Regions from separate parts of the Micrococcus sp. KRD012 genome, predicted to be linked through region 2. Evidence: riboswitches for the same ligand, from Rfam matches in the RefSeq annotation. Region 2 holds a riboswitch; the other holds the start of a gene.

Region 1 (9,769 bases), on a different contig from region 2:
CCGGGGTTGGGCTCAGCCCGGCGGTCGGGGCGCTGGCCGGCGCCGTCGGTCTTGCACCGGCGCTGACGGTGTTCCTGGGCCTGGCCGCCGTCGGGGCGGTGCTCGCCGCCCGGCTGCCCGCCGCCCCGTAGGAACCGCTCAGTCGTCGTCGACCTCGCCGGCGAGGGCCTGGGCCGCCAGGTGCTCCTCGGTCGCGGCCTCCCAGATCTCCTTGGCGGCGGAGCCGTTGAGCAGCACCAGCAGCACGCCCACGATGATGTCCGCCCAGCCCGACGCCGTCAGCACCGTGATCCCGGACAGGGCGATCAGCACGGCACCGGCCACGAGGTCGTTGCGCGCCGCGAGCCACGCCGCCCGGGTGAGGGAGCCGCCGTCGGTGCGGACGCGGGCCAGCAGGGCCACGCACACGAGGTTCACGAGGATCGAGCCGACGGCCGCCCCCAGCAGCACGCCCGCGGCGGGCGGCTCGGGGTCGCCGACCTTCGTGGCCGCCATGACGAGCGCCGCCACGGCCGGGAGCACGATGATCCCGGCCATGACCTTGCCGATGACCGCCTGCCGGGCCGCCGTCCACCCCAGCGCCACGAAGATCAGCAGGTTGACGGCGAAGTCCTCGAAGAAGTCGACGGAGTCCGCCACGAGGGCCACCGAGCCGATCCCCACCGCCAGGATGATCTCGACCACCAGGTAGGCGCCGTTGAGCAGGGCCACCGCCAGGACGGTGCCCCGCAGGGTGCGGGTGCGCCGGCGGTCCGCTACGGCCGCCCGGTTCACGCGCCCGGCGCGTCGTCCACGAACACGTACGTGTCCACCAGCGTCCGCGCCGCGTTGCCGCCGATGAGCCCGTCCACGATCCGCTCCAGCGGGGCCATCGCCTCGTCCACCTCGATCTGCACGGGGTACTGGGCCACGAGCAGGGCGAGCAGGTCGGCCACGGCCTGCAGCGCGTCCTCCTCCCCCAGCTCCGGATCCCAGCCCACGAGCACGTCGGCCGGCGCGTCCTGGCGCTCCGGGGTGTAGGACACCGCGAACGCGCGGATGCGCCCGCCCTCGGCCTTCGGCGCGTCGCGGAGCACGACGGCGCCCGCGGCCCCGGTGGCCGGGCCCAGCAGCAGCTGCTGGGCGGCCCCGACGCTCAGGGTCGACGGGTCCCACGCGTGCACGGCGTCATAGAACGCGGCGACCGCCTGCGTCAGCTCGACGGAGCCGGTCGAGGCCTCCTCGAGGACCACGCCGTCCGGGTGCTCCTCCCCGCGCACATCCGGCAGGCCGATGGCCCCCGGGGCGATCGCGACGCGGCGGGAGCGCTGCACGGGGGTGAAGCCCTGGGCCACGAGGAACGCCTCGGTGCCGGCGGCCAGTGCGGCGGTCTGGGACCGCACGGCGTCCGTGTCCACGGGCGGGCGGCCCGTCGCACCGTCGGCCTCGGTCTGCGGGTCGGCGCAGGCCACGCCGGGCACCAGGGCGTCCTTGGCGAATCGGGCCTTCAGCGCGGTCGTCGGGATGGCGCCGGCGGCGTGCGCCTCCGCGGCGAGCCCGCGCAGGGCCGCCACGAGCGCCCGGCCGATGCCCCGGCGCCGCTCGGCGGCCGCGGTCTCGACGTACAGCCACAGCCGCCGCGGGTGCACGGACGAGGCGTAGACGACGCCGGCCGCCACCGGCACGCCGGCGTCCTCGGCCACGAGCGCGCGGCGCCAGGGCCGTTCCGCGTCCTCGGCGAGCATCGCCCGGTCCTGGTGCTGCTGCGCGTTGGCCGGGTCGCCCCACACCTCGAGCAGGGCCAGGTCGTCCCCGGGCCGCCAGGGACGCAGCACGATCTCCCCGTCGGCGACCGCGGCGGAGTCGAACAGCGCGCCGCCGTCGTCATGCCCCGCGGCCCCGGCCGCTCCCGTCACGTCCCCGCTCACTTGACCAGGCGCTCCAGCAGGTAGGACTTCACCTGGGACAGCGCCACGCGCTCCTGGGCCATGGTGTCCCGCTCGCGGATGGTCACGGCCTGGTCCTCGAGGGTGTCGAAGTCCACGGTGATGCAGAACGGGGTGCCGATCTCGTCCTGGCGGCGGTAGCGACGGCCGATCGCGCCGGAGTCGTCCGTCTCGATGTTCCACAGGCCGCGCAGCTCCGCGGCGAGGGACTGGGTGGCCGGCTGCAGCTCGGGCTTCTTGGACAGCGGGAGCACGGCGGCCTTGACCGGGGCCAGGCGCGGGTCCAGCTTGAGCACGGTGCGCACGTCCACCCCGCCCTTGGCGTTCGGGGCCTCGTCCTCGGCATAGGCGTCCACGAGGAACGCCATCATGGCGCGGGTCAGGCCGAAGGACGGCTCGATCACGTACGGGGTGTAGTGCTCGTTGTTGGCCTGGTCGAAGTACTGCATCTTGGTGCCCGAGTGCTCGGTGTGCCGGCCCAGGTCGTAGTCGGTGCGGTTCGCGATGCCCATCAGCTCGCCCCAGCCGTCGCCGCCGGTGAAGCCGAAGTCGTACTCGAGGTCGATCGTGGCGTCCGAGTAGTGCGCCCGCTCGTCCGCGGGGACGTCGAACTTGCGCAGGTGCGCGGGGTCGATGCCGAGGTCGATGAACCAGTCCCAGCAGTCCTCGACCCAGCGGTCGAAGTGCTGGCCCGCCTCGGCCGGCGGCACGAAGTACTCGATCTCCATCTGCTCGAACTCACGGGTGCGGAAGATGAAGTTGCCCGGGGTGATCTCGTTGCGGAACGCCTTGCCGATCTGGCCGATGCCGAACGGCGGCTTCTTCCGGGCCGCGCCCAGCACGTTGAGGAAGTTCACGAAGATGCCCTGCGCCGTCTCCGGGCGCATGTAGTGCAGGCCCTCCTCGTTGTCCACGGGGCCGAGGTAGGTCTTGACCAGGCCCGAGAACAGCTGCGGCTCGGTCCAGGCGCCCTGGGTGCCGCAGTCCGGGCACACGATCTCGGCCATGCCCTCGGCCGGCCGGCCCTTCTTGGCCTCGAACGCCTCGAGCAGGTGGTCCTGGCGGTGGCGCCTGTGGCACTGGGTGCACTCCACGAGCGGGTCGGTGAAGGTCTCGACGTGGCCGGAGGCCTCCCACACCGCGCGCGGCAGGATGATGGAGGAGTCCAGGCCCACCATGTCCTCGCGGGAGCGCACGAAGGTCTTCCACCATTCCGCCTTGATGTTCTCCTTCAGCTCCACACCCAGGGGCCCGTAGTCCCACGCGGAGCGCGAACCGCCGTAGATCTCACCGGCCTGGAACACGAAGCCTCGGCGCTTGGCGAGGTTGATGACGTTGTCCAGCGGGGACTTGGCAGCCATGGGGGCATCACTTCCGTACTCATCGGCGGGGCGGGAGGGGATCACGACGACGACGGCGCCCGGCCGCCTTCGAGGCGGCGGGCCCGTTCCGGCGCGGCGCGCCGGTCGATCCCGTCCAGCCTACCGGCCATGATGGACACCATGACCGAGACGAACGCACCCGACGCCCAGCCCCTGCCCATCCGTGACGAGTCCATCCGCCTCGGCCAGGCGCTCAAGCTCGCCTCCCTCGTGGAGGACGGGGCCATGGCCCGCGACGTCGTCACCGACGGGCTCGTCACCGTCAACGGCGCGGTGGAGACGCGCCGCGGCGCCCAGCTGCACGACGGGGACGTCGTCGAGTTCGCCGGCGAGGCGTTCGTCGTCCAGGCCGGGCAGGCCTGAGCCGACGCCCCGTCGGGCGGCCGCGGCGCCGTCGTCGAGCGTGTCCGGTGCGTCAGCCGCGGGGCGGCACCATGTGGGCGAGGTACTCCTTCACGTGGCCCAGCTCCTGCTCGTTGATCGCGTGGCCGAGCCCGGCGTAGACGATCTTCATGAGGTCCACGTGGGCGTTCAGCCAGGCATGGGTCTCCTCGACCCGGGGCTCGGAGATGATCGGGTCCTCCTGGCCGCGGCCCCAGAAGACCTTCGGTCGGACGCGGGCGACGTCGTCGTCGCGGGTGAACAGCTCGCGCAGCCGCGGCTCGGTGAGCTCCGGGTCCACCACGAAGCCGGACAGCGCCACGGTGCACGCGTAGGCCTCCGGGTCCAGGCGCAGCAGCGACGTGGCCATCGCCATGCCCTGCGAGAAGCCGAGCAGGGAGACGGTGCGGAAGTCCCCGCGCACCGCCTGCACCCAGGCGTGCAGGGCCTCGACGGCCTCGCGGACCGGCTCGGCGGTGGAGCCCAGCTCGCCCGTGACGGGGTCCTGGGAGAGCGGGAACCAGGCGTGGGAGCCCGGCTGCAGGGGCAGGGGCGCGCGGACGGCGGCCACCGTGACGTGCTCGGGCAGGTGCGGGACGAGGCCGAACAGGTCGTCCTCGTTCGCGCCGTAGCCGTGCAGGACGATCAGCAGGTCCTCGGTGCGCTCGCCCTCGGGGCGGGACCAGCGGACGACGGGCTCGACGGCGGGGGTGGGGTTCGCGTTCACGTCCGCCAGCCTAGCGAGCGGCACGGTCGGCCCCTCCCGGAGGTTGACCCCTCCCGCGCGACGTGGGCAGAATCCTACCCGTGGGTAACCCATCCTCCTCCCAGCCTCCGCACGCCTCCGACGCGACCCCGGTCGACGACCCCGCCGCCCATCCGTGGCGCCGCTACGTCGCCATCGGGGACTCGTTCTCCGAGGGCATCGGCGACCCGGACCCGGACCGTCCCGGCTACCACCGCGGCTGGGCCGACCGCCTGGCCGAGGAGCTCTCCCGCCTGACGCCGCCCGGCGAGGACCTGGCCTACGCCAACCTGGCGGTCCGCGGGAAGCTGCTGGACCAGATCGCCGAGGACCAGGTGGAGCCGGCGCTCGCCCTGCGGCCGGACCTCATCAGCGTCTGCGCGGGCGGCAACGACATCCTGCGCGGCGCGGACCCGGACGAGATCGCGGTCCGGTTGGACGCCGTCGTCGAGCGTCTGGCCTCCGACGGCGCCACCGTGCTGCTGTTCAACGCGACCGACGTGAAGGGCACGCCCGTCATCGGCCGCATCCGCGGCACCGTGGCGATCTACAACGAGAACGTGCGCACCATCGCGCTGCGGCACGACGCGCTGGTGCCGGACATGTGGTCGCTCAAGGACCTCGCCCGGCGGGAGATGTGGGCCGAGGACCGCCTGCACTTCTCTGCGCTCGGCCACCACACGATCGCCGCGATGGTGCTGGACACCCTCGGCGTGGAGCACGGCCTCGAGCACCTGCGCCTCTCCCCGCCGGCGCCGCGCACGTGGCGCGCGGCCCGCGCGTCGGACGCCGCATGGGTGCGCACGCACCTGGCGCCGTGGGTGGTCCGCCGCCTCCGCGGCGTCTCCTCCGGCGACGGCGTCACGGCCAAGCGCCCCGTCCCCGAGCCGCTCTTCGGCGCGCCGATGCCGCAGGGCTCGGACCACACCGAGCCGCTGGACATCGTCGAGCCCTGAGCCCGGCCGGCGGGGACCGGTGGCCGTTTCCCGAACGACAGTGCCGCGACACGCCGCCGTTTCCCGAACGAAAGTTCAGAGGGCGAGGGTGCGCTTCAGCGTGTCGGCCACCTGGCCGTATTCGGTGAGGAACCCGTCGTGGCCGATGGGCGAGGCGATCGTGTGCACCGGCGGCCGCGCGGGCAGCGCCGCCGCGAGCGCCTCGGACTCGGCCGGCAGGTAGAGCCGGTCCGAGTCGACGGCGGCCACGAACGCCCGGCCCCGGTAGTCCGCGAGCGCCGCCGCCACGCCGCCGCGCCCGCGCCCGACGTCGTGGCCCATGAGGGCCTCGGTGACCACGAGGTAGGAGTTCGCGTCGAACCGGTCGGCGAGCTTGGCCGCCTGGTGGTCCAGGTAGGACTCCACGGCATAGCGCCCGCGCCCGCCGGGCACCCCGACGACGGCGCCGAACGGGTCCTCGACGCCCTGCGGTTCCCGGCCGAACCGCTGGCCGAGCTCGCCGGCCGTGCGGTAGGTGGTGTGGGCGATGCGCCGGGCGATGCCCAGGCCGGCCACGGGGCCGGGGCCGGGGTAGTAGTCGCCGCCCTGGAAGTCCGGGTCGAGGCGGATGGCCGCGGTCTGCGCCTGCCCCCACGCGATCTGGTCGGCGGAGGAGGCCGCGGTGGCGGCCAGCACGCCCACCCCGGCGACGCGCGCGGGGTGGGTCGCGGCCCACTCGAGGGCGCGGGCCCCGCCCATCGATCCGCCGATCACGGCACGCCAGGCGCCGATCCCGAGGTGGTCGGCCAGGCGCCGCTCGGCCTCGACCGCGTCCCGCAGCGTGAGGAACGGGAACCGGGAGCCCCAGGGCCGCCCGTCGGGGGCCGGCGTCGAGGGCCCGGTGGAGCCGTGGCAGCCGCCGATCATGGCGGGGGCGACCACGAACCACCGGTCCGTGTCCACGGCGCGGCCCGGGCCGACGAGGGCGTCCCACCAGCCCGGCGTCGGGTCCTCCTCGTGCGCGGCCACGTGCGCGTCGCCGGTGAGGGCGTGCAGCACGAGCACGGCGTTGGAGCCGTCGGCGGCGAGGGTGCCCCAGGTCTCGTAGGTCAGCTCGACGTCGGGCAGCAGCCCGCCGGTCTCGGTGCGCAGCTCGCCGACCCGCAGACGGTGGCGGCCGCCGCGGGGCAGCGCGGTGCGCGACGGACGCGTGGCAACGGCGGTCATGCCCGCTCCCCCGCGTCGTCGTCGCCGCGGCGAGCGGCGGCCGCGAAGCCGCGCTCGAGGTCGGCGAGGATGTCCTCGATGTCCTCCACGCCGAGCGAGAGCCGCACCAGGCCGGGGGTGACGCCGGCGGCGCGCTGCTCGTCGTCGGTGAGCTGGGAGTGGGTGGTCGAGGCCGGGTGCACCACGAGCGAGCGGACGTCGCCGATGTTGGCCACGTGGTGGTGCAGGGTGAGCCCGTCCACGAACGCGGCCCCGGCCTCGCGGCCGCCCGCGATCTCGAAGGAGACGAACGCGCCCGCGCCCTTCGGCAGGTAGCGCTGGGCGCGCTCGTGCCACGGGCTGGACTCCAGGCCGGCGTAGACCACGTGCTCGACGTCGTCGCGGCCCTCGAGCCAGCGCGCGACGGCGGCCGCGTTGGCCACCTGCCGCTCCATGCGCAGGGACAGGGTCTCCAGGCCGAGGTTCACCAGGAACGCGTTGAACGGGGAGATGGCCGAGCCGTAGTCGCGCAGCAGTTGCACGCGCGCCTTGAGGATGAAGGCCAGGTTGGCGCCGAGCGGCGAGCCCACCCCGAGGTCCCGCGCGTAGACGAGGCCGTGGTACGACTCGTCCGGCTCGTTGAAGCCGGGGTACCGCTCGGCGTGCTGCGCGTAGTCGAACGTGCCGGCGTCGACGATCACGCCCGCGATGGCCGCGGCGTGCCCGCCGAGGTACTTCGTGGCGGAGTGGGTGACGACGTCGGCGCCGTGCTCGATGGGCCGCAGCAGGTACGGGGTGGCCAGCGTGTTGTCCACGATCAGCGGCACGCCGGCCTCGTGGGCTGCGTCGGCGACGGCGCGCACGTCCAGGACGTCCCCGCGCGGGTTGCCGAGGGTCTCGCCGAAGAACGCCTTGGTGTTCGGCCGGACGGCGGCGCGCCAGGACTCGAGGTCGTCCGGGTCGGTCACGAACGTCGTCTCGACGCCGACCTTGGCGAGGGTGTGCTTGAACAGGTTCTGCGTGCCGCCGTAGAGGCTGGCCGAGGCGACCACGTGGTCGCCGGCGCCGGCGAGGTTGAGGATCGCGAGCGTCGTCGCCGCCTGACCGGAGGCCAGCAGCAGCGCGCCCACACCGCCCTCGAGCGCGGCGATCTTCTCCTCCACCGGGCCCTGCGTCGGGTTGCCGATGCGGGTGTAGAGCGGGTCGAGGTCCTTGAGCGCGAACCGGTCCGCGGCCACCTGGGCGGACGGGAAGTCGTACGAGGTGGTCTGGAAGATCGGCAGGGCGGTCGCACCGAAGGCGTGCTGGCCGACGGCGACGCCCGCGTGGACCTGCGCGGTGGAGAAGCCCCAGGCGTCGGGGGTCGGGGTGGGCTGGTCGGTCATGGCAGACCCTCCTGAGGGGTTCAGGGGCCGGACCCGGCCGCCCCGCCCGCCGGCCGACGTGCCGCTCCGGGGACCGACGTCGTCGAGGTGCCGGAGATGACCCGGCGCCGTCGAGAGGGGCCGTGGGATCGGCCCGCGCTTGCCGGCGTCCGTTGTGGGGCCGGCCTGGTCGTCACCCGGGGCACCCCACCGCGGAAGGAGGGTTGCCGGTCAGCATGCCGGGGCCTGTTGCTGACTCTCGTGACCGTGCCTCCGAGTGTAGCCCGCCGCCCCGCCACGATTTCGTCACGCGTGTCACACGCGGATACGCTCTCCGCACGGGGGCGCTCGACCCGTCAAGGGCTCGACGCCCCCCGACTCGCACCAGGTCAATCCCCGGGGCAGCCCGGGAACGGAGAGGAACAGCGCAGTGCACACCTGTCGCATGGACCACGTGTCCTACGCCGCCGGCCCCGAGGGCCTGGACGCCACGGTCGCCCGCATCGCCGAGACGCTGGGCATCGAGCGGATCAAGGGCGGTGTCCACCCACGTTTCGGCACCCAGAACGCGCTCTTCCCCATGACGGAGGGGCAGTATCTGGAGGTCGTCGAGGCCCTGGACCACCCGGCCTCCCTCAGCGCACCGTTCGGCCAGCTCGTGCGCGCCCGCACCGAGCAGGGCGGCGGCTGGATGAGCTGGGCCGTGGCCACCCCGGACATCGGCCGGTTCGAGCGCCGCCTCGGCCGCGAGGCCGTCCCCGGCAACCGTCGCTTCCCGGACGGCCGCGAGCTGTCCTGGCGGCAGATCGGCATCAAGGGCACCCTCGCGGACCCGCAGCTGCCGTACATCCTGCGCTGGGCCGACGGTCAGGAGGACATGCACCCCTCGCAGGCGGCCGAGCCGCAGGCCACCATCGAGCACCTGAACATCGCCGGCTCCCCCGAGCGCCTCGCCGAGTGGCTGGGCGGCGAGGACGAGGACGGCCAGGTCCAGGACGTGAACATCGAGTACGTCGCGCCCTCCGGCACCCCGGGCATCGTCTCGGTCACCTTCCGCACCCCGAAGGGTGAGATCACGCTCTGAGCGCGGACGCGGGGCCGCTCAGCCGAGCAGCCCCGCCCGCGCCAGCAGCGGGTAGCCGACGAACCCGACGGCGTCCAGCAGCGCGTGCGCGATGACCAGCGGCATCACCCGGCGCACCCGCAGGAACACGAGCGCGAACACCGCGCCCATCAGGGCGTTGCCCACGCCCGGCCCGATCCCCTGGTACAGGTGGTACGCCCCGCGCAGCAGCGCGAGGGCGAGCATCACGACGGCCGCGCGGGGCGGCAGGTACAGCCCCTCGGCGCTCACCCACGACGACGGCACGGCCGGCGCCGGATCGCGCGCCAGGCCCGCGGCGCGCAGCCGCTGCAGATACCCGAGCCGGTCGACGAGCCAGGCGCCCACGATGACCTCCTCCAGCAGTCCGTGCCGCAGCGCGGAGAGCAGCAGGACCGGCACCTGGTACCAGCTCTCCCCGAGCGCCGAGCCGACGATCGCCGTCGTGATCCCCAGGGCCCGGCCGGCGGCGTAGACGCCGAGCGTGCCCAGCCCGATGGCCGCGAACAGGCCCAGGCCCCAGGCCAGGTCGCGGCCGGGGCGGCGCAGGTCGAGGCCGAGCACCCGGAACGGGTTCCGGCCGCGCAGGTGCATCAGGTGCAGCACGAGGGCCACCGGCACGAGCGCGAACCCGATGCCGAGCAGCTGGTAGGTCAGGTCGAAGGCCCAGCGGTCGGCCAGGGCCGGGTTGAGGACGGTGGTCTGCTCGCCGAGCGGGGCCTGGGTGGC
Region 2 (9,769 bases):
GCAGATGCTCTCGGCGTCGACGCGCACGTCCGTGCCGTCCACCGCCGCGACGACGCCCTCGGTTGCCAGGCGCACCATGCGGGCGGCGACGTCGTCCTCGTCGTGGAGGACCGCGCCGGGCTCGCGGCGGGAGACGAGCGTGCCGTCCGGGTTGTAGCCGCGGTCCGCGAAGGCCTCGGCGACGCCGCGCAGCCCCGCGGCGGCCGCCTTGTCCAGGGCGACGGAGCCGGGCAGGAGCAGCAGCGGGAGGTCGGAGCCGAACGCCCTGACGCCGTCGACGACGGCCTGGGCGTGCGCCTCGTGACGGACGATCGTGTTGTAGAGGGCGCCGTGCGGCTTCACGTAGCGGACCCGGCCGCCGGCCGCGCGGGCGAGCGCGTCGAGGGCGCCGATCTGGTAGAGGACGTCGTCGGCCAGCTCGGTGGGCGTGCAGTCCAGGAAGCGGCGGCCGAAGCCGGCGAGGTCGCGGTAGCCCACGTGCGCGCCGATCGTGACGCCTGCGGCGACCGCGTCACGGCAGGTCTGGGCGATCCCCGAGGGATCGCCCGCGTGGAAGCCGCACGCGACGTTGGCGGAGGAGACGGAGGGCATGATGGCGGCGTCGTCCCCCATCGTCCACGAGCCGAAGGACTCGCCGACGTCGGAGTTCAGGTCGATCTGCGGCGCGTGAGACACGGTGCAGTCCTCTCGGATCGGGCCCGGCTGAGGTGCCGGTCACACAATCTTGAGGCATGAAGGATGATTGTTCAACAATCCCCGGCGCGCCTCCTCGCGGGCGGCGTTCCGCACGCCAACGCGGGTTGAGTTATCGCGGGTGTCCCCGCCCAGGACCCGCGATAACTCAACCCGCGTTGCGGGCCGGGCCGAGCGGCCTCACCGCAGCGGCGTGTGCTCCGGGTCCACGCGCTCGCCCTCGCGCACGGGCCCGGGTGCGGTGCCGCCGCCCCACGGGTCCCCGCCGAACGCCTCACGCCCGTGCTCGCTCAGCCAGCTCGCCAGCTCCGGGCCCGCGGGCACGATGCCCGTCGGGTTGATGTCCTCGTGCACCACGTAGTAGTGCTCCTTGATCTGCACGAAGTCGATCGTGTCGCCGAAGCCCGGGGTCTGGAACAGGTCGCGCGCGTAGCCCCACAGCGCCGGCATCTCGGTCAGCCTGTTCCGGTTGCACTTGAAGTGCCCGTGGTACACGGGGTCGAACCGCACGAGCGTGGTGAACAGCCGCACGTCGGCCTCGGTGATCCGCTCCCCCATCAGGAAACGGCGCGTCGACAGGCGCTCCTCGAGCCAGTCCATCGCGGCCCACAGCCGCTCGTACGCGGCGTCGTACGCCTCCTGCGAGCCCGCGAAGCCGCACCGGTACACGCCGTTGTTCACCTCGGTGAACACGCGCTCGATCACCTCGAACATCTCGTCCCGCTCCGGCCCGGCGTCGGGGATCAGCTGCGGGGCGCCGTCGCGGTGGAACGCGGTCCACTCCGTCGAGAGGTCGAGGGTGATCTGCGGGTAGTCGTTGGTCACGACGCCGCCCGTCGGCACGTCCACGATCGCCGGCACCGTGATGCCCCGCGGGTAGTCCGGGAACCGCGTGAAGTAGTTCTCCTGGAGCCGCTCGGTGCCCAGCACGGGGTCCTTCCCGCCCTCGTCGAGGTCGAAGGTCCAGGACCGCTCGTCGTGGGTCGGCCCCGGGGTGCCCAGCGAGATCGCGTCCTCCAGGCCGAGCAGGCGCCGCACGATGATCGTCCGGTTCGCCCACGGGCACGCCCGCGCCGCCACGAGCCGGTAGCGGCCCGCCTCGACGGGCCACGCCTCGGCCCCCTCGGTGAGCCCGCCGCCCACGCGGCCGACCGTGGACGGCTCGGCCACGGGCAGGGCCCGCACGGCCTCCGGATCCGCCACGATCCGGTCCGCGATGTAGTTCGTGTCCCGCGTGAACTCCGCCCCGGACTGCACGTAGTTGCCCGTGAACCCCTCGCGCGTGTCGATGGTGCCGCGGTCCGCGGCCTGGCCGGTCTGCTGGTTCTCCATACACTCGAGCCTATGACGACGACCACCGCCACGCCCGGCCCCACGCCCGCCCCGCTGGTGCGCTGCGTGACCGCCCAGAACCCCTCCCCGATGACCCTCGCGGGCACCAACACGTACGTGGTCGCCGCACCGGACTCGGACGCGGCCGTCGTGGTGGACCCGGGTCCGGAGGACGACGTCGCCGCCCACCTCGAGCGCGTCCGTGCGGCGGCCGAGGGGCGCCGGATCGCGCTCATCCTGGTGACGCACCGGCACGCCGACCACACCGGCGGGGTGGACGCCTTCCACGCGGCCACGGGCGCCCCCGTGCGCGCCGCGGACCCGGACTGGTGCCGCGGCGGGGCCGCCGTCCTGACGCCGGACGAACGGATCGACGCCGCCGGCACCCCGATGCTGGCGTGGCACACCCCGGGCCACACCTCGGACTCCTACTCGTTCGCCGTCCCGGACGCGGGCGCGCACGGCGCGGTCATCACGGGCGACACCATCCTCGGCTCGGGCACCACCATGCTCGACCACCCGGACGGCACCCTCACCGACTACCTGGCCAGCCTGCGCCGCCTCGAGGCGGCGGGCCCGCTCACGGTGCTGCCCGCGCACGGGCCCGTGCCGGAGCCGCTCGACGTCGTCGCCCGCGACTACCGGCACCACCGCGAGGGCCGCCTGGAGCAGATCCGCGCCGCCCTGGCCGCGTTGCCCGAGACCGAGGCGGCGACGATCACGCCCGAGGACCTGGCCCCGCGCATCTACCCCGGCCTCACCGGCACCGTGGCCCGCGTGGCCGTCCAGACGGTGGCCGCGCACCTGCGCCACCTGCGCGAGGGCTGAGCCCCTCCGCCGCGGGCCCGGTCCGCACTACGCTGACCTCAGACCCGTCCCCTCGACCCCGCGGAGGCACCCCATGACCATCCTCGTCGGCTACGCCCCCTCGAAGGCCGCGGACGCCGCTCTGGACACCGCCCTGGACATCGCCCGCTCCACCGGCGAGCACGTGGTGGTGGTCAATGCGGGCCCCGGCGGCGAGCACCGCACCAAGTCCCTCGTCACGGAGGAGCAGCAGCGCGGCGTGCAGGCCCGGTTGGACGCCTCCGGCGTGACGGCCGAGTTCCGTCAGTACGCGCGCGGCCGGTCCACGGTGGAGGAGATGAAGGACGTGGCCGCGGAGCTGGACCCGTCCATCGTGGTCATCGGCGTGCGCCGCCGCGGCGGCTTCGGCCGGTTCGTCATGGGATCGGTCTCGGACGAGCTGCTGCAGGAGATCGATCAGCCGGTGCTGTGCGTGAAGGAGTACCGGCAGTACGGGGACCACACGCCCGAGGCCGTGAGCCACGTCGCCGAGACGGACCCGGCCGCCCACGGCCTGCCCGCGTCCGAGCCGATGGCCGAGCGGCGTCGGCTCACGCCCGTCGATTCCGGGGACCCGACGCTCGAGCGCTGAGCGCTCCCGCCGGGCCTCAGTCCTCGTCGTCCTGACGGCGGCGCGTGACGGCGTCGTCGAGGGGGCCGTCCGCGTGGGAGCCGGCGCCGCTGCGCCGCCCGGCCTCGTCCGCCGCCGCGGCCTCCGCCGCCTGCTTGGCCTGCTGGGCGCGCCGCTCGGCGAACGCCTCCTCGCCCGGGCCGGCGAGTTCGCGGTTGCGCTGCACCGCCGTCATCGAGCCGGTGTACAGGCCGGAGTGGTCGCCCACGCGGGTCAGCGGTGTGGTGAGGGTGTGCGGGCGCGGATCGGCGCCGTCGACGCGCGGCAGCGGCGCGGTGCGCGGGCGCGGCTCGCGGGCCGCCACCCCGGAGCCGTCCGGGCCCGGCTCACCCGTCCGGTCGCCACCGCGGGCCCCCGCGTCGGAGCCTTCGGAGGCGGGTGACGCGTCGCCGTGGGCGGGGTGCCGGACCACCATGCGCTGCACCACGATGCCCTCGGGGTGCTCGTGGCGCAGGAAGGCCACGAGGTCCTCGCGCACGAGGCAGCGCAGGTCCCAGAGGTCGCCGGAGTTGCGGGCGGAGACCACGGCGCGGATGCGCACGACGCCGCCGGTCGCGTCGGTCACCTGCAGCGCGTGCTCGCGCCCGTCCCACAGGTCCGTGGACTCGAGCAGCTGCGCAAGCCGTGCGCGCAGCGCGTCCATCGGCACCCGCCAGTCCACGTCCAGCTCCACGACGCCGGAGACCTCGGTGCCCACGCGCGTCCAGTTCTCGAACGGCTGCGTGGTGAAGTGCGAGGACGGGTAGACCACACGTCGCCCGTCCCAGAGCTTGACCACCACGTTGGACAGGGTGATCTCCTCGACGGTGCCGAACACGCCCTCCATGTCCACCACGTCGCCCACCCGGATCGCGTCCGTGAAGGCGAGCTGGAAGCCGGCGAACACGTTGGTCAACGTGGACTGCACGGCCAGGCCGGCGATCACCGAGATCACACCGGCGGAGGCGAGCAGACCGGCCCCGAGCGAGCGCACCTCGGGCACCCCCAGCAGGACCACGGCGACGGCCACCACCACGATCACCGCGTTGAGGATGCGCCGGATCAGGATGGTCTGCGTCCGGATGCGTCGCTCGCGGCGGTGCTCGACGCTGGTCTCCTGGTAGCGGCCGAGGATCCCCTTCTCGATCACGCCGACCAGGCGCCACGCAGCCCACGCGCCCGCCGCGGCCACGGCGATGAGCAAGAGGAACGACGCCGGCCGGTACCAGGTCTGCTCCTCGGCCATGACCCCGAGCCAGATCCGGGAGGCCAGCAGGCCGGCGGCGACGGCGGCCGGCAGGCTCAGCCGGGCGGCGCCGTGCTGGAACGCGGGGCGGCGCACGAGCACGACGCGCGCCACCTGCAGGGCCAGGTACACGACCGCCGCGCCGATCGCGAACGCCATCAGCACGGTCAGCAGCGTCCCCCATTCCACGCCGAAGGCCCGGGTGGTGGCGGCCGCCCCGTCCTGGATGTCCCCCTCCACCCCGGACGGCACGGTCTCGCCCGCCAGGAGGCGGTCCAGGGCGGTCAGCAGGGGCGGGGTCGCGAGGGCGGGCAGGACGGGGAGGACCATGACGACAGTCTGACACCCGCCCCCGGACGCACCCCGGAGAAGAGCACAATGGAGCCTGACCGTCCGCGCGGTCCGGGCCCGGCCGTCGTCGCGCCCCGTCCCGCCGGCCCGCCGCCGCCCCTCTGGAGGAATCCATGCTCTCCGTCACCGACCTGCGCCCGCTCGACACCGCCACCGCGGACCTGTCCCGCATCATCCCGCGGGCGAACGTGGACGTGTCCTCCGTGGTGCCGGTGGTCGCCCCGATCATCGAGCAGGTCCGCCACGGTGGCGAGCAGACCCTGCTGGAGCTGGCCGAGCGGTTCGACGGCGTCCGTCCGCCCGCCCTGCGCGTGCCCGCGGAGGCGCTCGAGGCCGCCCTGGCCGGGCTCGACCCGCGGGTGCGCGCGGCGCTGGAGGAGTCGATCCGCCGGGCCCGGCTCGTGCACGCCGCCCAGCACCCCCAGGACTCGACGGTCGAGCTCGGCGAGGGCGCCGTCGTCGAGAACCACTGGCTCCCCGTGGGCCGCGTGGGCCTGTACGTGCCCGGCGGCCGCGCCGTGTACCCCTCCTCGGTGGTGATGAACGTGGTGCCCGCGCAGGCGGCCGGCGTGGGGAGCCTCGCGGTGACCTCGCCCCCGCAGCGGGACCACGGCGGCCTGCCCCACCCCACCGTGCTCGCCGCGTGCGCGCTGCTGGGCGTGGACGAGGTCTACGCGGCCGGCGGCGCCCAGGCCGTGGCCATGCTGGCGCACGGCGTCCAGGACGACGACGGCGGGTGGCTCTGCGCGCCCGTCGACCTGGTGACGGGGCCCGGCAACGTGTACGTGGCCGCCGCGAAGCGCGCCCTGCAGGGCGTGATCGGCGTGGACGCCGAGGCCGGGCCGAGCGAGATCGCCGTGATCGCGGACGGCACCGCCCGCGCCGACTGGGTGGCCGCGGACCTGATCAGCCAGTCCGAGCACGACCCGCTGGCCGCCTCCGTGCTCATCACGGACTCCGAGGACCTGCTCCGGGACGTGCTGGCGGCGATCGAGGCGCAGGTGCCCGGGGCGTTCCACGAGGATCAGATCCGCGAGGCCCTCACCGGCCCCCAGTCCGGCGTGCTGCTGGTGCGGGACATGGACCAGGCCGTGGAGGTCTCCGACCGCTACGCCACCGAGCACCTCGAGATCCAGACGCGCGACCCCGAGGCCCTCGTGGGGCGCATCCGCAACGCCGGCGCCGTGTTCGTGGGCCCGTACGCCCCCGTGCCGCTGGGCGACTACTCGGCCGGGTCCAACCACGTGCTCCCCACCTCGGGGACGGCCCGGCACTCCTCCGGTCTGAACACCGTGACGTTCCTGCGCCTGCAGCAGCGCATCCGCTACACGGAGACCGGGCTCGAGGAGGTCGCGGACGAGATCGGCGTGCTGGCCGAGGACGAGCGCCTGCCCGCGCACGGCGCCGCGATCCGCGCCCGCTTCGCGTGAGGGGGCGGGCGTGAGCGGCGTCCGCATCGACGCGTGGCTGTGGGCCGTGCGGCTGTACAAGACCCGGTCGGCGGCCACGGCGGCCGTGCGCGCAGGCCACGTGCGCATCGACGGCGAGCCCGTGAAGGCGGCGACGCCCGTCGTCGTCGGGAACCGGGTGCGGGTGCGCCAGGACGGAGGCGAGCGGATCCTCGAGGTCACGGGGCTGATCGCCAAGCGGGTGGGCGCCCCCGTGGCCCGGCAGCAGTACGTGGACCACTCCCCGCCGCCCGTGCCGCGTGAGCTGCTCGCGGTGCCGTACCGCGAGCGCGGCGCGGGCCGGCCCACCAAGCGGGACCGCCGGCAGCTGGACGCGCTGCGCGGCCGCGACCGACGCTGAGCGTCTCAGTCCTCCCCGCGCCGTCATCCGCCGTCGTGATGGCGGCCTCATGCGGAGGGTGCGGTCAGCACCATCCGGAACGGCTTGTCATTGTCCACCGTGACGGTGAACGTCATCGGCCCCGCCTCATCCACGGGGGGAGTCGCCGCCGACCAGCCGCCGCACAGCGCCTCCGATCCGGCCATCCAGGTCTTCGTTCCCCCGCCACCCCGTGAGGTCAGGATCTCCGTCTCACCGGTGGCATCCGAAGGACACAACACGATGACCCGAAGGACCGCACCCTGTTGAGCGTCCACGGTGATCTGCTGTGTGCCCGTCCCGACCGCCTCCTCCAGGACGGACTCCTTCTCCGGGTCGAGATGGTCCGCATCCGGATGCCGGCGCGTGTACTCGACCAACGTCATCCCGTCCTCCTCGAACAGCGCGGCGGGGAGTGCTTCTTCACCGGCGGGCGACGACGCGGACGAACCGGTGGCGGAGGCCGACCCGGTTGCCGAGGGGGCCGCTGACGTCGGGGTGACGGAGGACGCCGCAGCGGTGGAAGCATTCGCGGTGGAGGAGACGCTGCCCTGGGAAGCGGAGCATCCCGAAATGGCGGTACCGAGGAGAGCCGCGACGACCACGGCGGTCGACAATGCCGCGAGCTTCTTCTCGATGTCCATCCGCATGATCCGGTCCCTCTCGGAGAACCGACTGCGGGGCCGGAGGCCGCGGTCTCGAGCTCCCCCCTCTCGAGTGGCTTGATCCTGGCCGGCGATGCGCGGTGTGTCAAGCATCACATCGGGCAGCTCGGATGACGCCGCGCGACCGCCGCGCTTTGACCACCCCACGGACCCCTCCGTAGGCTGGCCCCAGAATCACGAGTTCCCGTCATTCACGGCCCTGGCCGGCGGGACGGCAACCCTCTCACGCAGTAGTGGGGTGCTCCAGGTGATGATTCGGCCCCTCGGACACCCCGGCGGGCAAGTACCGCGCCTCCGCGGATCCGGGCGATCCGCGTTCCCGCCGTCTGCGGAGCCGCGTCAGTCATCGGAAGAGGACGCGCGCCATGACCCTGACCCACGAACCCCACACCGCCGCGTGGGACACCGACCTGTCCCTCGGCAACCTCCGTTCCGGCCTCTCGGCCTTCCCCACCGGGGTCGTCGCGCTGGCAGGCCTCGCCGACGGCGTCCCCGAGGTGATGGTCTCCTCCTCCTTCGGCGTGGGCATCTCCTGGGAGCCGGCCCTCGTGTCCTTCTCCGCGCAGAACAGCTCCCGCACCTGGCCGCGCCTGCGCCGGGCCGGGGCGATCGGCGTCTCCCTGCTCGCGGCGGACCAGACGCCGCTGTGCCGCCAGCTGGCCTCCCGCGAGGGCGACCGCTTCGCCGGTCTCGACGTGCACCGCAGCCCGCACGACGCCCTGCTGATCGGGGGCTCCTCGCTCTGGCTCGAGACGCGGGTGCACGCCGAGGTCCCGGCGGGCGACCACACGGTGGTGCTGCTGGAGGTGACGGCCTTGGCGGATCACACGGACGCCGCTCCCCCGGCCGCCCTGCACCGCAATCTCTTCCACGGCCTGCGCGCGCTCTGAGCGAACTCCAGGTGAACAATCGGGCCCCTGGTTCCCGGTCGGCGAGATCCGTGCAATGATGGAGCCTGAAGTTGATCAAGCTGTATCCCGCCATCTTCACTGCTCGTCAGCCCGGCATCGCCGGCGTCGATGAGTGTTGGGCAAGCGGTTCAGTCTCGCCGCTTCACCCGCGTCCCACATCCGGGCCGCGGTCCAACACCGCCACCGCACCGCGGGGGCACATCGAAAGGACACCATCATGGCTGTCGGTACTGTCAAGTGGTTCAACGCTGAGAAGGGCTACGGCTTCATCGCCCCCGAGGACAACTCCGCGGACGTGTTCGTGCACTTCTCCGCCATCCAGGGCGGGGGCTTCAAGGAGCTCCAGGAGAACGACCGCGTCGAGTTCGAGACCCAGGACGGCCCCAAGGGCCTCCAGGCCGCCAACGTGACGAAGCTCTGATCTTCGCCTGACGCACGGCTTCCGACGCCCCCGGTCCGCACGGACCGGGGGCGTCGTCGTGTGTCAGGCGTCCACGCCCCGCCGCGCACTGCGCCGCACTCCGCCGTACGCCCGTTCGACCGCGGCGCTGCGACATCACCGCAGGGCTGCACTGCGGTGATGTCGCTGAGGCGCGGTCCTCCGGGGTGGGCCTCGTCCTGGCCCTGCGCGTCAGGCCGCGCCCCGCCGACCCACGTGGCGACGCAGCAGCAGCACCACGCCCAGGGCCAGCAGATACCCGGCCGCGACGACCGCGAAGCCGGCCCGGTAGTCGCCCGTGACGTCGCGCAGCAGGCCCATCAGCAGCGGGCCCAGGGCGAAGCCGGCGTACATGCCCATCGAGTTCGCCCCGGTCGCACGGCCCAGCCGCTCGGCCGGCACCTCGCTCAACAGGCCCGCGTTGATCACCACGTTGGCGCCCAGCACCGTCAGGCCGTGCACCGCGGCGCCCACCCACAGCAGGGCCGGCAGGTCCAGCAGGTCCGCGGCGAGGAACACCGCGACGCCGGCCACCGCACCCAGGCAGATCACGGCCAGCAGGGTGGTGGGCCGGTCTCCGGAGCTCATCCGCCGGCTCCACCCGATCCGGGAGAGCACCCCCACCACCCCGGACACGGCCGCCGCGGCGCCGCCGGCCACGAGCGTCATTCCCAGCGTCTCGACCGCGAAAAGCGGCAGGTAGGTGTTCGTGGCCTGCATGCCCAGGCCGGTGAGGAACGCGATCGCCGCGAAGAACCAGACCGTGGCCGGCAGGGGCGAGGTGTCCCGCCGTCGTCGCCCGCCGACGGGGCCGGTGGCCGGCGGCGGCGCCCCGGGCAGCGGCGGGGC

Evidence for each region. A riboswitch is a leader RNA that binds a small molecule or an ion and turns the genes downstream of it on or off. The one in region 2 is predicted to bind S-adenosylmethionine.
Region 1: linked by a shared signal. The riboswitch ahead of J1M37_RS05245 (bifunctional o-acetylhomoserine/o-acetylserine sulfhydrylase) and the one ahead of J1M37_RS00140 (flavin reductase family protein) in region 2 are both predicted to bind S-adenosylmethionine.

What each region holds. Positions count from the first base shown of each region.
Region 1 is NZ_JABFBB010000008.1:5,500-15,268, reverse strand. Features, by position in the region: gene J1M37_RS11465 (hypothetical protein) at 1-131, shown strand, start outside; gene J1M37_RS05280 (cation transporter) at 139-774, opposite strand; gene J1M37_RS05275 (GNAT family N-acetyltransferase) at 771-1,907, opposite strand; gene J1M37_RS05270 (glycine--tRNA ligase) at 1,904-3,286, opposite strand; gene J1M37_RS05265 (RNA-binding S4 domain-containing protein) at 3,428-3,670, shown strand; gene J1M37_RS05260 (alpha/beta hydrolase) at 3,723-4,415, opposite strand; gene J1M37_RS05255 (SGNH/GDSL hydrolase family protein) at 4,496-5,389, shown strand; gene metX (homoserine O-acetyltransferase MetX) at 5,465-6,595, opposite strand; gene J1M37_RS05245 (bifunctional o-acetylhomoserine/o-acetylserine sulfhydrylase) at 6,592-7,959, opposite strand; SAM riboswitch class IV at 8,090-8,205, opposite strand; gene J1M37_RS05240 (VOC family protein) at 8,369-9,022, shown strand; partial or broken gene J1M37_RS05235 (CPBP family intramembrane glutamic endopeptidase) at 9,041-9,769, opposite strand, start outside.
Region 2 is NZ_JABFBB010000001.1:29,513-39,281, reverse strand. Features, by position in the region: gene J1M37_RS00180 (LamB/YcsF family protein) at 1-675, opposite strand, end outside; gene J1M37_RS00175 (glutathione S-transferase family protein) at 874-2,025, opposite strand; gene J1M37_RS00170 (MBL fold metallo-hydrolase) at 2,038-2,853, shown strand; gene J1M37_RS00165 (universal stress protein) at 2,927-3,463, shown strand; gene J1M37_RS00160 (mechanosensitive ion channel family protein) at 3,480-5,057, opposite strand; gene hisD (histidinol dehydrogenase) at 5,192-6,508, shown strand; gene J1M37_RS00150 (RNA-binding S4 domain-containing protein) at 6,519-6,887, shown strand; gene J1M37_RS11360 (hypothetical protein) at 6,935-7,549, opposite strand; SAM riboswitch class IV at 7,743-7,862, shown strand; gene J1M37_RS00140 (flavin reductase family protein) at 7,936-8,460, shown strand; gene J1M37_RS00135 (cold-shock protein) at 8,699-8,902, shown strand; gene J1M37_RS00130 (MFS transporter) at 9,113-9,769, opposite strand, start outside.